2 regions of the Lactobacillus sp. B4026 genome follow, and region 1 is predicted to be linked to the other one. Evidence: predicted binding sites of a transcription regulator. Region 1 holds the regulator's gene; the other holds the start of a gene.
What was found. The regulator LexA, encoded in region 1, represses DNA repair genes until DNA is damaged. The targets are predictions, from matches to a motif close to CNAACANNTGTTNG.
Positions count from the first base shown of each region.

Region 2: a site for LexA is predicted at 1,570-1,583, ahead of xerS (tyrosine recombinase XerS). Genes of this name have one in related genera too.

Region 1 is NZ_JAFNPD010000002.1:70,856-74,116, forward strand. Features, by position in the region: gene J3U69_RS02240 (hypothetical protein) at 245-541, opposite strand; gene J3U69_RS02245 (MerR family transcriptional regulator) at 604-963, shown strand; gene lexA (transcriptional repressor LexA) at 1,012-1,635, opposite strand; gene J3U69_RS02255 (DUF896 domain-containing protein) at 1,788-2,036, shown strand; gene J3U69_RS02260 (YneF family protein) at 2,106-2,321, shown strand; gene J3U69_RS02265 (ABC transporter ATP-binding protein) at 2,395-3,261, shown strand, end outside.
Region 2 is NZ_JAFNPD010000002.1:274,793-278,053, forward strand. Features, by position in the region: gene J3U69_RS03205 (NUDIX hydrolase) at 1-399, shown strand, start outside; gene xerS (tyrosine recombinase XerS) at 453-1,526, opposite strand; gene J3U69_RS03215 (helix-turn-helix domain-containing protein) at 3,213-3,261, shown strand, end outside.

The DNA of each region.
Region 1 (3,261 bases):
ACCAAAGTGAAACATCTAAATAATTCACAATGTAAAATTAAAATGTTGTAATATCGGTATTTATTGCTAAAAATCGCCGTAAACTTTGTGAAGCTAAGAAGCATAGCTGATGTGGAAAGTCATCAGATTCTTTTTATGAAAGCGATTATACTTGACTTAACGTTAAAAATGGTAACAAATATATTGAAGTGGAATTAAATAGCAAACAGAAGATCTCTTTTGTAAATTAAATAATGCCATTATTTTAAAAACACCAGTTTAACCAACTTAAAGCAATAGTTATGGTCAGTCTGATAAACCAGTGAAGCCAATTGATTTTTCTGTTTAGGCAATAGCCATTAATTAACGCAATGAGTAAGATTGCAAATAAACAAATTGGCGCATATTTATGGTAACCAGTTAAGCAGGTCAGTATTAAGAAAACGCTTGCGATAACGTTTAAGCAGATTAACCAAACAGGAATTTTGTGAATGCTAGCTACGGCCGCAATTATCATTATTGTTCCGTAAATAATAGTCAATAAATTAGTTGAAATTTTCAATTTTCTTTCCTCCTAGCGCTAGTTAACTATAGGGGGTTGACCCAACGTCAAGGAGAATATACATGTATTTAAAAGAATTTATCACTAAAATGAATACTACTAAGGATACAGTTAGGTTTTATCTTGAATTAAGTTTATTAACGCCAATACGAAAGGGGAAAAATTATTGGTTTACTGATAATGAAGTAGAATCATTTCAGGAAATAAAAAACTTACAAGAATTGGGCTTTTCACTAAAAGAAATTTGCGCAATCAAAGAATTGAATGACCAGTCATGTGGTACAAAAAAGCAGCATGAGCAAAATCTTCGGCTAATCGAAGAAAAAATAGCAGAAAATGATGCTGCAATCAGAGAACTGCGTCACAGAAAAAAAGCTTTAGTGGCATTGAAAAAAGCACTAAAAAAACTGCTCATTAAGTAAATGAACAGTTATTAATTAAACGATCTAACAGACTAAAAACTTTTTAAGCTAATTAATATTATTACGGTAAAGACCAACAACTTTACCTAAGATATGAACACTATTAAGAATAATCGGTGCCATGTTATCATTTTCAGGTTGAAGACGATAATGATCTTTTTCCTTATAAAAACGTTTAACAGTTGCTTCGTTTTCATCTGTCATGGCAACAACAATTTCACCATTTGTTGCTGAGCTTTGTTTACGAACAATAACATTGTCACCATTTAAAATACCAGCATTAATCATACTTTCCCCGTGAACACGTAGCATGAACAGGTCACCAGCATCATTTTCTAAATCTGGTGGAAGAGGGAAGTAATCTTCGATATCTTCAACCGCCAAAATTGGCTGACCGGCAGTAACAACACCGACAACAGGTATTTCAGTTGGCTTAACGCCAATGGCTTTCTTACCTTCGTCTGTTATTTCCAATGCTCGCGGCTTGGTGGCATCCTTAACAATAAGGCCTTTGCGTTCCAACCGTGACAAATGACCGTGAACAGTCGAAGTCGAAGAAAGTTGAACTCCTTGGCAGATTTCTCGCACAGTTGGCGGAAATCCGCGCTTTTCAACTGTGTCATAGATATAACGTAAAATTTGTAATTGTTTTGAACTTTGTTTGTTAGTCATCTTTAGCTCCCATGATAGTCTATTTGCTGATAAACATATTCTAACAGAAATTAAGTCATAATACAAACAAGCGTTCTAAGAAATTAAACTTTTTTTCTTAGCTGAAATAGGGTAGACTCTTTTTATTAAGAAGTGCGAAAGAGGTGCAAAAAATGACAGAAGACAATGAAAAAAAGATGATTAATCGGATAAACGAACTATATCATAAGAAAGAAAAAGAAGGTTTGTCTGATGAAGAAGAAAAAGAACGTGAAAAACTTCATCAAGAATTTATCAAGAACTTTCGTGCCGGTTTTAAGCAAGATGTTGAAAACCTTGTCATAATTGATAAGAATGGCAAGGAAATTACTTCTGAAAAAGCAAAGAAAGCTCAGCGGAAGAAAGGTTTACGAAAAGACTAATTTACGTCTTTAAATTTACTTAAATTTTCGGTAAGATATATCTATTGGACAAATTGAGGTGATTATTTTATGAAATTAGGATTAGCGATTGTTTTAATTATTGTTGCATTATTAATTGGCCTTGTTGGCGGTTTTTATGGTGCAAGAGCATACATGAAGAAATACTTTAAAGATAATCCACCAATCAGTGAGGATATGATCGTTGCCATGATGTCACAAATGGGGCAAAAGCCTTCCGCTAAGAAGGTTAACCAGGTGATGAACATGATGAAGCATCAAAAATAGTCAATCTTACTGAATTGAAAATAAAGACGGAGGATTATTTCTCCGCCTTTTTATTTGGAAAGAAAGGTGAAAAATGGGTATATTTTTTAAGCTTGGATGGTTTTTTAAAAAGGAGAAAAAACGGTACCTAATTGGTGTGACCTTCTTGGCTTTAACGTCTGTAATTAATTTGGTTCCACCGCGAATATTAGGACTAATGGCTGATCAGCTCGATAAAGGACATATTTCTTGGCAAGAATATGGCTTGTTAATTTTGACAATCATTTTCGCGGCACTACTTTTATATGGCTTTCGTTACTTGTGGCGCAGGCAAATATGGGGTGGAGCGGCAGAACTAGAACTGCAGTTGCGCTCGAAATTATTTCGGCATTTTATGGAAATGGATCGCACTTTTTATCAACGCCACCGAACAGGTGATTTAATGGCGCACGCAACCAATGATGTTTCAGCTATTCAAGAAGTTGCTGGTGAAGGTGTTTTGACTTTGGTCGATTCTTTATTAATGAGTGTTTCAACCATGATCGCAATGATCATCTTTGTTGACTGGCGGTTGACGATAGTTGCTTTAATTCCCTTACCTTTCTTAGCTTGGGGAGCTTGGAAGTTGGGCGATCAATTATATGATGCCTTTGATGAATCACAGGCTGCTTTTTCCCGCCTCAATAATAAAACACAAGAATCTGTTTCAGGAATTAAGGTCCTAAAAACTTTTGGTCAGGGTAAAGAAGATACGCAAGCATTCAATGATATGATTGCTAATACGATCAAAATCAATAAACGTGTTTTCAAGTGGGACTCCTTGTTTGATCCACTAGGTACTTTACTAATCGGTTTAACTTACACAATTACAATTATCTATGGTGGGTTATTGGTTAGTAACCGGGCTCTTACAATTGGCCAATTAGTTTCTTTCATTGCGTATATTGGGAATATGGTTTGG
Region 2 (3,261 bases), 200 kb from region 1:
AATGATAAGCTATTGCTGGTACACGAAACCACAGATGATCATTGGTCAATGCCTGGCGGTTGGTGCGAGCCAAATTTATCAGTTGCGCAAAACTGTATTAAAGAAGCTCGGGAAGAATCGGGCCGAAAGATTGCAATTGATCAAGTAATTGCAATCAGAAACAGCAAAACTAACGTTCATGGCCATGACCGAACTGAGCGAGCAATTAATGTCTGTAATGTAATCTTTTTATGTCATGAACTAGGTGGAGATTTTGTAAAAAATACTGAAACAACTGAATGCGACTATTTTTCCTTAGACAATTTGCCGCCGCTTTCACTTATTAGAAATACACCAGAAGAAATTAAAATTTGTTTTGATGCTCATAAGGCCACAAACTGGCAAGTTTTATTTGATTAAAACAAAACTAAAAAGAACTCCACATAACATTATTGGAGTTCTTTTTTTCTTAGCTATTCTTTTTTATCTTTAGCTGTAGCAATTCTATCTAAAGCTGCTCGTTGCTTTTTTTGGTCAACGTGTGTGTACAAATCGGTAGCCGAGGTACCTTTTTGTCCAAGTTGCTGTGCTACTAACACCTGGTCTTTAGTCACATCATATAATTCGGAAGCGAGTGTATGCCGCAATTTATGTGGAGTTAGTGGATGACCAAAAGCAGCAGAATATTTATTAACCATTTTTTCAATGGCATTAGTCGTAATTCTTTTTGTTTGATGATGCCACCTCGTGAGGAAGAAAGCTGTTTCCTTTTTTGAGGCCATATAACGCTGTCTGCGGACTTTTTTATAGTCGGATATATAGTTTAGTGTCCATTGAGCAATCGGCACGCTATCGCGCTGTCCGCCTTTACGGGTGACATCTAAGGTAGCCTTTTTTAAATTCAAATCGGTAAGGTCAATTCCGGCACATTCTGAAACGCGAATACCGGTTCCAAGAATTAAAGCAATAATAGCCATATCACGCTCCTTATTGACTTTAAAACTAGGTAGCGCATGAACATTACACTGCTTTTCAAATTCATTAGCAATAAAATCTAAAAACTGATATTTTAATTTTCCGGTGTACATATGCGATTCCAAAACATGTGCACGATAATTTAACGTTTCAGTATTGTTAAGTGAGTCAATCTTCAGCATTACATTTCGTTCAAAATATGGTTTTCCATCATTATTATCAGCGGTAATAGTTAAAAATTTGAATAAGGAACGCAACGCATTAATTGACCGGTTAATCGTTGTCGGTGAATTTAAATTACCTTGCTTGTTTCGAACATGGCCCAAATAATTGATATAGAGCATAATATCGTTTCGGTGCAAAGTCGCCAAAGTTTCAATACTAATTTTTTGATTGGTATCAGCAGGGGAAATACCTTCATGACGAAGCCAATCAAAAAAACGTCTAATTTCTGTAAGATACTGGTACGATGTCGCTAAAGAATGACTGGTACCAAAATTGTACTCTTTGACAAAATCCGGCATCTTATTTAATTCTTCTTGAATGAGATCCAAATACTTTTTTGTTTCCACGTAGTTCTCCTAGCTTTTTTACTAACTATTATATAGCAAAATCTGAATGTATGTTTGTCTTTTTTATAGTGAAAGAGTGGGAAGTGGGGAAGAAGAGGCTTAATAAGGCTAATTTAACTGCAATAATAAGTGGAAGTTGACCACGTTAAAAAGAATACTTGGTCAGCGCCATTTTAGGTAACTAAGCAGGATAAATTGCGTTCTTTAGCCTTGTGCGTATTAAGAAACACGCAGGAGGGTAAAAAGGCCGGTAAAAAACAGATATTTTGAATAAATCCGACCAAAAACCGCGAACTTAAAATCTTAAACAGCCCAAATCCCAAGTTACAAGTTGATAGTTAAAACTTTAATTACTAGAATATTTTGCAAATGGTTTTAACAAAAGTTATATAATCATTTTTATAATATTTTTGAGTTAGATTTAAGCAAATTCAGCAAAAGCCTGTCAGATAGCTGCTTTTACTTATCATTAAAATTATAGTTTTAATGATACCAAAAATAAAATTTTGCTTATTTTTTGCTTATTTTTTGCTTATTTAGCGCGGATAGCTAAAGCATTTTAAGCAGCAAACCATACCCAGTAAAATTAGTACTCTACTAGCAAATGTATCCTGGCAGAGAATAGTTTTTGCGTTCAGTTCATACTTGCTAGTGATGATCTTCATTTACTTGTTCAAATTCCTCACCAAGATATCTTATAGTTAAACAGCAACAGAACGCTTTTGCTTGCTCAAACTAACCGTGAAAGCATCAAGTTATCAAGTGTGTCCTTAATTAACTTCCACTAGTTTTCTTGACGACAATAGTTTTATTTCAGCAATAAAACTACCTTTATTGAAAATTATTAAGACTCTCTAAAGTCAGTAGTGTAAGATTTGTCGAATAAGCTAAGAGGAATTAAACTAACTACTGCTTAAAACTTAAATAGTAATATTAGGTCGATTGTCGTTGATTATTAACAGATTTTGGCAAAACGCACTTCTACTAAAACAACTGGCAGTCATTGATAAAATTGAGATAACTTTACATAATATATATTATACGAAGTTGTCCTACGGATTGAATCATTTTCACTTGCTATACCCTTTATTTACTTTCTTAGGACCTGCATTTATTTAAGTTTGTAGCAACCGTCAAATTATCTTTTTTAATTTGATGTATTTAGTGTAATAATTGGTTTAATTTGCTTATTCAATTTTGAAGCGATTATAAATTTTTCTTAGAATTGTGAGCAATTTTTGTTTGTGCGAATTTTATTATTTTTGGAACTGTTTCTTTTGCTTTTTAGCAATTTTGCTAATTATTGCCAGTTTTTCAAAATAAATTAATAAGCGCTTTCTATCTTGATGTTATATATTATTACCCTTTTTGGTAAAACTATTCTTAACCATATTTTGGACTTCATTGCTAATCAAGCCTTCCAATAGGCAAAATAGTATTTGCCACTTTTTCAATTTCCATTTTAAGTTGATTTTTTTAGTAGTTTTTATTTGATTTTTTTCTATTTTGTCCTACAATACTATCTGGGGTATAGTTTAAAGTGTTTTTATTTGACTGTTTTTGTTTAAGTTTTAGTTGAATTTAAGCGTTTTATTCATTATTTTTATTGTTTTAGTTTTTAATTCCATAATTAATCTGTTATTATGTAATATGGAATTATATTTTTGAAAGGGTTGAATTTATTCCATGAGTATAAATTTAGGAAAAGAGATATGCCGTCGTAGACGTGAGCAGA